DNA from 2 places in the Nocardiopsis sp. NPDC055551 genome. Region 1 is predicted to be linked to the other one. Evidence: riboswitches for the same ligand, from Rfam matches in the RefSeq annotation. Region 1 holds a riboswitch; the other holds the start of a gene.

Region 1 (4,729 bases):
GAGCAGTGGGGGAGCGGACATGGGGACGGGGGTGTCCGCCATCCGGAAGCCCGCCCGGACCTGTTCGAGGGGCCCGGCGGTGGGGTGTTCGACGGTGCGCAGGACGTCGTCCCCCGAGGCGTCGGCGGTACGCAGCGCGTCCAGGACACCGCGCACCCGACCCACCGGGACCCCGGCGGTGACCAGGACGTCCATCCAGTGGTCGGCGGGGCGGGAGGTCAGCGTCTCGGTGAGTTCGCCGACCAACTCCTCGCGGTGCGCCACCCGTTCGGGGTTGGTGGCGTAGCGGGTGTCCTCGGCCAGGTCGGGGCGGTCGATGGCCGCGCACAACCGTCGGTACAGGGCGTCGTTGCCCGCGGCCACGACGATCTCCGCGTCGGCGGTGGGGAAGACCTGGTAGGGGACGATGGTGGTGTGCGCGTTGCCCACCCGGGCTGGTTCCGTCCCCGTGATCAGGGCTTGCTGGGTGAGGTTGACCAGGCTCGACAGCGTGGAGTTGACCAGCGAGACGCTGACGTCCTCACCGCGGCCGGTGGCCTTGGCCCGTATGAGCGCGCCGAGGATGCCCACGGCGGCGTTGAGGCCGGTGAGCACGTCGGTCAGCGCCACACCGACCTTGCTGGCCGGTCCGTCGGCCGGGCCGGTGGTCGCCATCAGCCCGCTCTCGGCCTGCACGACGATGTCGAAGCCGGGGCGGCCCTCCGGTCGGTGTTCGGGCCCGAAGCCGCTCACCGAGCAGTAGACGACCGCCGGGTTGCGCTTGCCGATCTCCTCGTAGCCCAGCCCCAGCCGGTCGATCACCCCGGGTCGGAAGTTCTGGATCACGACATCGGAGCCGGCGCACAGTTCCCGGACCGCGGCGAGCCCGTCGGGGTCCTTCAGGTCCACGGCGAGGCTGCGCTTGTTCCGGTTCACCGACAGGAAGTAGGCGGCCTCGCCGGGGGCGTGCGCCGCGCGGTGCTCTTCGGTGGGCTCGGCGTAGGGAGGTCCCCAGGAACGAGTGTCGTCGCCTCGCCCGGGTTGTTCGACCTTGATGACCTCGGCGCCCATGTCCGCCAACAACATGGTGGCGTAGGGGCCGGCCAGGACCCGGGACAGGTCGGTGATCCGCACACCGGCCAGGGGGAGTGGGGCACCCCCCGTCCCGGGTTCCTCTGTGGATTCGTGACTGGAAGGGTTCAAGGGTCACTCCTCGCCGTGGGGGGAACCGGGCAGTTGGTCGCCGTCACGCAGTTGGTAGTAGGTCTCCAGGCAGCGGCGCAGCGCGGTGGTGAGCGCGGCGCCCGATTGGCCCGCGTACCGCGTCTGCACCCGCTGGACGATCTCCGCGATGTCCTCGGTCACCGAGGCGCCCTCCACCAGGGCACGGAAGAAGTCCTTGGCCAGGTCGGTGAGCAGGGTGGTGTCCGCGGCGACGATCCGGTCGTCGGCGGTGTCCACGGCGAGCACGACACCGAGCCGCTGGTACTGGGAATGGCTCGCCACCGAATCGGGGAGACGGGCGTAGCCGGATATGAGGACAACCCGGGGGTTGCGGAAGAGCTGCTGAACGCGGTCGTCGCCGGGCAACGGACACACCTCTCGTCTGCGGGCACGCGAAAACTCCTACCGACTGGAGTCTCGCGTCTGAAGGGTTACCGGGGGAACCGGACACCCGCGACGTGAGGGCAGTTCGAGACCAGTATGTCGTCACCGTCGCGCCGGCTGTCAAGCGGGGGCGTGTCCCAGAGCACACGAATCCCGTGGGTGCGTCGCGCACGAGCCATGTGTTACATTTCGGCACAGGTCACGAGTACCAGCGTCAAGCCCCGGCTAGCTGGTCGGCAACCCTCCTTCCGCGGTGGGGTGCCCCGGGTGAGGACCAGGTCCCGACACGACCGTGTCGGACAAGCGCGGACCCAGGAAGACGCGGCCGTCGAGCGGCGCACCCCGTGGGTCCCACGACCCACCGAAGAGGTGCCCCATGACCACCGTCATCCCGTTCGACTCCACCCGTCGCCCCCGCACCCGCCAGGCCGTTCGGGACGCGCGTGCGCGCCGGGCGTCGTACCCCGTCGGCGCCGCCCCGGACTGCTCGATCGTCACCCCGGACCGCGGGGTCCAGCTGGTCACCGGCGAGTACGTCGACTACGCCAACTTCGACTACGCGGCCAGCGCGCCCTGCCTGACCGCGGTCGCCGACGCCCTCTCCGCCGCCCTGCCCTACTACGCCAGCGTGCATCGGGGCGCGGGCCACCACTCCCGGATCAGTACCGAGGCCTACGAGGAAGCCCGTCGCGGCGTCGCCGGTTTCCTGGACGCCCGCCCCGACACCGACGCCGTGGTGTTCGTGCGCGGCACCACCGACGCGCTCAACCTGCTGGCCCGTTGCGTACCCGACGGTTGCACCGTGGTGGTGTTCGAGTCCGAGCACCACGCGAGCCTGTTGCCGTGGGAACACCCGGCCGCCCGCGCCGCGAAGGTGGTGCGCCTGCCGCTGCCCGCCACCCCCGACACCGCCGTCGAGGCCGCCCGCGCCGCCCTGCGCGAGGCCCCCGAGGGTCCGAAGCTGCTGTGCGTGACCGCGGCCTCCAACGTCACCGGTGAGATCTGGCCGGTCGAGGAGTTGGTCGAGGCCGCCCACGCCGAGGACGCCCGCGTGGTGGTCGACGCCGCCCAGTACGTGCCGCACCTGCCGTTCAGCCTCACCGAGACCGGCGCCGACTACGTGGCGCTTTCCGGACACAAGCTGTACGCGCCCTTCGGTTCGGGTGTGCTGGCGGGCCGCGCCGATTGGCTGGCAGAGGCCGCGCCCTACCTGTCCGGTGGTGGCGCGACGCGGAAGGTCACCGACCACGACGTGTTCTGGAACGACCTTCCGGCCCGGCACGAGGCGGGCAGCCCCAACGTCTTGGGCGCCGTGGCGTTGGCCGCGGCCTGCGCCACCTTCACCGAGGACACCCTGTACCTGCAGCACATCCGCGAGTCCGCCCTCCTGGAGCGCCTGCGCGCCGGGTTCTGCCAGATCGACGGCGTGCACGAGCTGACCCTGTGGGGGCCCGAACAGGCGCGGGTGGGCATCGTTTCGTTCGTGGTGGACGGGCTGCCCGCCGATCTGCTGGCCGCCGCCCTGTCCGCGGAGCACGGCATCGGGGTGCGCGACGGCCTGTTCTGCGCGCACCCGCTCACCGCCCACCTGCTGCCCGAGGGGCACACTCAGGCGGTTCGGGCCAGCCTGGGCGTGGGCACCACCGAGGAACACGTCGACCGGTTGGTCGGCGCCGTGGCGGATCTGGTCGCCCATGGGCCGCGTTGGGAGTACGTCGACCTCGACGGCCGGTTGGTCCCCGCCTCCGACCCGCGCGACGCGCTCTGAACGGAGCACGCCCGGAGCGGTCCCGTCGTCTATGATCAATGCGGAAAAACCGGTGGGAACGGGATGTTCTGCGCACGGTCGTCGAATTCCCGTTCCCTGCCGCGAACCCCCTGCGTATCGAGGTGGATGACCGCATGACCGACGATTCGACCGCCCCGGCCCCGGGGTCGAAGATCGACACCACCCGGACCCACTCGGCCCGGATCTGGAACTACTGGATGGGTGGAAAGGACCATTATCCGGTCGACCGTCTGGCGGGAGACGTGGTGGCCGAGTCCTTTCCGGAGATCCGGGACCTGGCCCGCACCAGTCGGGAGTTCCTCGTCCGCGCGGTGACCCACCTGACCCGGGACGAGGGCATCCGCCAGTACCTCGACATCGGTACCGGGATGCCCACCGCCAACAACACGCACGAGGTCGCCCAGTCGATCGCGCCGGAGACCCGGGTGGTCTACGTCGACAACGACCCCCTCGTGCTGACGCACGCCCGCGCCCTGCTGGTCGGCACCCCCGAGGGGGCCACCGACTACGTCGACGCCGACCTGCGCGACCCCGACGCGATCCTGGCCAAGGCCGCCGAGACGTTGGACTTCGACGAGCCGGTCGGGCTCATGCTGATGGGGATCCTGGGCCACGTCCCCGACGAGGAGGTCCAGCCGATCGTGCGCAGGCTGTTGGACGCCCTGCCCTCGGGTAGCTACCTGGTCAGTTACGACGGCGCCGACACGAGCGAGGACTACAACCAGGCCATCGAGGAGGGCAACAAGCACGGGGACGTGCCTTACCTGCTGCGCAGCCCCGAGGCCATCGCCGAGCGCTTCGAGGGCCTGGAGCTGCTGGAGCCCGGTGTGGTTCCCTGCCCGTTGTGGCGGCCCCCGATCGCGGGTGCCCGGCGCGGACTGGACCAGTACGGCGGGGTGGCTCGCAAGCCCTGACGGCCGGTCTCCGGCCGGTGCCCGAAGTCCCACCGCGGGCCGACCCGGAACCTCCGGGTCGGCCCGCGGTGTTCGTGGATGGGAGTTCGGGACCTTGGACTCACAAGAACTTGCGACGCAGGTCGTGACAAACGGCGCGATAGGGCCCATTTCACTTGGGTGTGTGCGGGGTATCACGTTCACAAGCGGTACTATCTGGCCCTGACGGCAGGGCACACCGTCGCGGACCCGATCGGTCCACCGACAACGGACGTCCTGCCTCCCACGAGCGAACCGGCTGGGGGAGCGTGAACGTGACGGACGTCCGAGGACCTGAGGCAGGCCCCCTCACGGCCGTGTTCCGACGGAGGACATCCTTTCGAAAGCCCGGGCGGGGACCACGCGTGGTCGACCTCGGCGACAGTAGCCGCGCCCATGTCCCCCACGACCCGGCCCTGGC
Region 2 (4,729 bases), on a different contig from region 1:
CTCGATCACCTCCGCCCGGGGCAGGCAGGGCATCAGAGTGACCCCGGCGTACAACAGGGCGTGGTCGTCGCCGGCGTGGCGCAGTGCCCCCCGCAACAGCCGGCGGAACTCCACCTCGCCCTCCTCGGTGAGCTCGTAGGAGGTGCGGTCGGTGATCTCATCGCCCGGGGACACGAACTCACGGAGTTTTCCCTGTTCGGACAGCTTGCGCAGGGCGTGGTAGATCGACCCCCACTTCACGTTGGCCCATTCCTTGGCTCCCCAGTCCATGAGGTCACGGCCCACGCGGTAGCCGTGCGTCCCCCCGTGGACGCGCACCACACCGAGCACCAACAACCGTGTCGCCGACATCGCCACCCTCGTCCCGGAAGAAACCTCCTCCCAGGTTATGAGGCCCGCGGAGAAGAAGTGAGGGGGCGGACGCGTCGAGCGCCCGCCCCCTCATCGTTCCTACGGTCAGCAGCCCCCGGCGACCGCGGGGATGATCGACACCTGCTGACCGGCCCTGACCTCGGTCTGCAGGCCCTTCTCGAAACGCACGTCCTCGTCACCGACGTAGACGTTCACGAAACGGCGCACCTTGCCGTTGTCGTCGAGGATGCGGGCCCGGATACCCGGGTGGTTGGCCTCCAGGTCGTCGAGGATCTCGGCGAGGGTGGCGCCCTCGGCGGTGACCTCGGAGGCGTCGTCGGTGTAGGTGCGCAGGATGGTGGGGACGCGGACGCTGGCGCTCATGTGCGGATCTCCTGGTGAGTGCGGTGGTGGGTGGTGGCGCGTGGCCGGACGATCAGACCAGGCCCTGGGCCTTGAACGCGTCGAGGGAGGGCTTGATGGTGGCCGTGACGCCGGAGTCGACGGCGTTGAGGGTCTTGAGCCCGTCACCGGTGTTGACGATGACGGTCTCGGCCTCGGGGTCGATCCGGCCCTCGCGGACCAGCTTGCGCAGGACGCCGGTGGTCACACCGCCCGCTGTCTCGGCGAAGATGCCCTCGGTACGGGCCAGCAGCTTGATGGCGTCGACGATCTCGTCGTCGCCCACGTGCTCCACCGAACCACCGGTGCGCTCGGCGATGTCCAGGACGTATGGCCCGTCCGCCGGGTTGCCGATGGCCAGGGACTTGGCGATCGTGTCCGGCTTGACCGGCTGGATGACGTCGTGGCCGTTCTCCCACGCCTTGGCGACCGGGGAGCAGCCCGTGGCCTGCGCCCCGAACACCTTGTAGGGGCGGTCCTCGACCAGGCCGACCTTGATGAGCTCCTGGAAGCCCTTGTCGATCTTGGTGAGCTGGGAGCCGGAGGCGATCGGGACGACGATCTGCTCGGGCAGTCGCCAGCCGAGCTGCTCGGCGATCTCGTAGGCCAGCGTCTTGGAACCCTCGGCGTAGTAGGGCCGCAGGTTGACGTTGGTGAAACCCCAGCTCTCACCGGCCTCGTCGCCGATGAGTTCGGAGCAGAAGCGGTTGACGTCGTCGTAGTTGCCGTCGATGGCCACGACCTTGCCGCCGTAGACGGCCGCCATGACGACCTTGCCCTCCTCCAGCCCGGCGGGGATGAACACGCACGACTCGAAGCCGGCCCGCGCGGCCGCGGCACCGACCGCGCCGGCGAGGTTCCCGGTGGAGGAACAGGACAGGGTGGTGAATCCGAATGTGCGGGCGGCCTCGACGGCGATCGCGACCACGCGGTCCTTGAAGGAGTGCGTGGGGTTGGCGGAGTCGTCCTTGACGTGCAGGGACTTCAGCCCGAGTTCGGCGGCGAGGCGGTCGGCCCCGACCAGGGGCGTGAAGCCGGGGTTCATGTTGGGCAGCTCGGCCACGTTCGTGGGGACCGGCAGGAGGGAGCGGTAGCGCCAGATGTTCTTGGGGCCGCTCTCGATCTCCTCGCGGGTGACGGTCCCGAAGTCGTAGGCGATCTCCAGGGGGCCGAAACAGAACTGACAGGCGAAGCTCGGCGAAAGTTCATAACGCTCGCCGCACTCTCGACAGGAAAGGGCGGTTCCGGGGCCGAAGGCGCGGACAGCGGTGGGTTCAGCGGCGGCGATCGCCATGGCGAGGTGTCTCCCCTCATCTTCCCTGGTGGCCACCTTGGCCCCAGGCCGGAGTTGGCACCTGCCTCGACCGGTACGCGATGGTGCGTCCACATGTCGAGATGGTTGCCGGGGCTTCGTAGGGCCGGTCCCTCCACCCCTCTGGATGAGCAATATGAAGTTGTGGCTTCTCCGCTCGGAGAACGCACCGTCACTGTAACCGACGCCCTGACCGGTTTTCCATGCCGGGTGATCCGGATTACACCAAGCGTCTCGCTATTCGACACAGGATGAGACGACCCCGATCGGCGCCGCGTCGCGCGCGTGTCGTGCCCGTGGAGCGTGATGATCCTCCCCGTTGACCAGGGGTGGGTTTGGGGCCCGGGCGCTCCGGCGAGACCTAGGGTGCGCCTCCGGATCGCCGGGGGTGCATCCACGACTTCCCCACCTTCCCACCGCGACACTCGTTCGCGCACTTGAGAGGACCTCACACGTGGACAAGGCACAGATCCTCATCGCCTCCAACAGAGGACCGGTCTCCTTCTCCACGACGGCCGACGGCTCCCTGGAGCACCGCAGGGGCGGCGGTGGACTGGTGTCGGGGATGAGTTCGGTGGCGACCGAGATCGACGCCCTGTGGGTGTGCGCGGGCCTGTCCGACGCCGACCGGCGCGCCGCGGCCGAGGCCCCGGAGGCCCGACTGGACCGGACGCACGACCTCGACGGCATGCGCGTCCACATGCTGGACATTCCGGAGGAGACCCTGGCCGGCGCCTACACCGAAGTGGCCAACTCGATCCTGTGGTTCGTGCAGCACATGTTGTACGACACCCCGAACAAGCCCTCCTTCGGTTCGGACTTCCGCAGGCGTTGGGAGGACTACTCCGCCTACAACAACGCCTTCGCCGAGGCCCTGGTGAGCGGGGCCTCGGACAACGCCCGCGTGGCCGTGCAGGACTACCACCTGGCCCTGGTGCCGCGCATTCTGCGCACCCGCCGCCCCGACCTGCGGATCGCGCACTTCTCGCACACCCCCTGGGCTCCCCCGGAGTACTTCCGGATGCTGCCGACCCATGTGGCCCGGGAACTGCTGGAGGGCATGCTCGGCGCCGACCGGCTCGGTTTCCACAGCCCTCGATGGGCCGAGGCCTTCCTGCGTTGCTGCGCCGAGATCCTGCGCGCCGACGTCGACCTCGGGCAGCGCACGGTGGAGTACGGCGGCCGCGTGGTCGAGGTGGGTGTGCACGCCTTGGGCGCGGACGCCGACGGGCTGCGGGAGAGCGCCTCGGAACCGGCCGTGGCCGAGCGCCGGCGGACACTGATCGACCTGGTCGGCGACACCAGGCTGATCGTGCGAGTGGACCGCACCGAGTTGTCCAAGAACATCGTGCGCGGCCTGGAGGCCTATCGGGAGCTCTTGAGGGCGCACCCGGAGTGGCGTGGGCGGGTCACGCACCTGGCGTTCGCCTACCCGAGCCGGGGCGACGTGCCCGAGTACCGGACCTACACCGACTCGGTGCTGCGGACGGCCAAGGAGATCAACGAGGAGTTCGCCACCCCCGAGTGGACGCCGGTGGTGCTGGAGGTCAACGACGACTACCCGCGGTCGCTGGCCTCGTTCCAGATCGCGGACGTGCTGCTGGTCAACCCGATCCGGGACGGGATGAACCTGGTCGCCAAGGAGGGCCCGGTGTTGTCCGAGCGCGACTCCGTCCTGGTGCTGTCCCGGGAGGCGGGCGCGGCCGACGAGTTGGGCGAGGACGCGCTGCTGGTCAACCCCTATGACACGGTGGAGACGGCGGAGGCGCTGCACGCGGCGTTGACGATGCCGGAGGCGGAGCGGAGCAAGCGTCGGGAGCGGCTGGCGGAGGCGGCGGTGGCGCTGCCGCCTCGTCGCTGGTTCCAGGACCAGATCCGTTCCCTGGGCTGAGCGGAACGGAGGTCAGTTCGGACTCCGGGACGCCTTCCAGGACTCGGCCTCGGCCATGAGTTCGGTGATGATCTCCCCCTTGGCCCCGGTGTAGTCCTGGAGGTGTTCCCATTCCCGCTCGCCCAACTCGCGTTTGACGGCGGCGTAGCGTTCGCGCGCGCCGGCGTCGGCGATCAGGTGGTCGCGGAACAGGCTCATGCGTTCGAGCGCCGGGCACTCCCTCGTACCGACGTAGAGGTTCACGTTGACGCGTGAGCCCTTGAGGAGTCGGTGGTCGTGCTCGCCCTCGAAGCCAACGCGGACGCTGTACCCGATCTCCTCCAGTTCCGGCAGGTAGGCGGGCTCGTCCGTGGGGTCGGCCACCCCCAGGCGGATGTCGATGCAGGCCTTGGCGTCCAGACCGGGAACGGCGGTGGACCCGATGTGCTCGATCACCAGGACACGCTCGCCGAGGGCCTGACGGACGCGATCGGCCTCCCGTTGGAACAGGTAGGGCCACTTGGGGTCGTAGGGGACGACGTTGACCCGACCGTTGACCAGGTTGTGGTCGTGCGAATCGGTCCGGGTGGCGCCGCGCGAGGGCAGGGACGGGGATTCCAGGGAGGACATTTTCAAAGCCTTGCCGTCCGCGCTGTTCGAGTCAAGGGCCTTCGCGTGGCTTACATATGCACGCGCATTTGTGACGTGACCATACGTCGACCTGCGGTGACGTTCGGCGATGGTGCTTTCCTTCGCCTTTCCCCTGGTACCGGGAACCGGACTACACCACACCC

Evidence for each region. Region 1 has a riboswitch for S-adenosylmethionine ahead of ACWGSK_RS13575 (aminotransferase class V-fold PLP-dependent enzyme). Riboswitches for the same ligand answer to the same signal wherever they lie in the genome.
Region 2: another riboswitch for S-adenosylmethionine. It lies ahead of thrC (threonine synthase); the one in region 1 lies ahead of ACWGSK_RS13575 (aminotransferase class V-fold PLP-dependent enzyme).

The regions. Positions count from the first base shown of each region.
Region 1 covers NZ_JBSHJJ010000006.1:319,617-324,345, forward strand. Annotated here, with positions in the region: gene ACWGSK_RS13565 (CaiB/BaiF CoA transferase family protein) at 1-1,182, opposite strand, end outside; gene ACWGSK_RS13570 (DUF3870 domain-containing protein) at 1,186-1,569, opposite strand; SAM riboswitch class IV at 1,785-1,899, shown strand; gene ACWGSK_RS13575 (aminotransferase class V-fold PLP-dependent enzyme) at 1,964-3,355, shown strand; gene ACWGSK_RS13580 (SAM-dependent methyltransferase) at 3,490-4,290, shown strand; gene ACWGSK_RS13585 (SAM-dependent methyltransferase) at 4,584-4,729, shown strand, end outside.
Region 2 covers NZ_JBSHJJ010000003.1:301,492-306,220, reverse strand. Annotated here, with positions in the region: gene ACWGSK_RS07780 (PadR family transcriptional regulator) at 1-351, opposite strand, end outside; gene ACWGSK_RS07775 (ubiquitin-like small modifier protein 1) at 457-735, opposite strand; gene thrC (threonine synthase) at 788-2,047, opposite strand; SAM riboswitch class I at 2,061-2,199, opposite strand; gene ACWGSK_RS07765 (alpha,alpha-trehalose-phosphate synthase (UDP-forming)) at 2,520-3,956, shown strand; gene ACWGSK_RS07760 (GrpB family protein) at 3,969-4,565, opposite strand.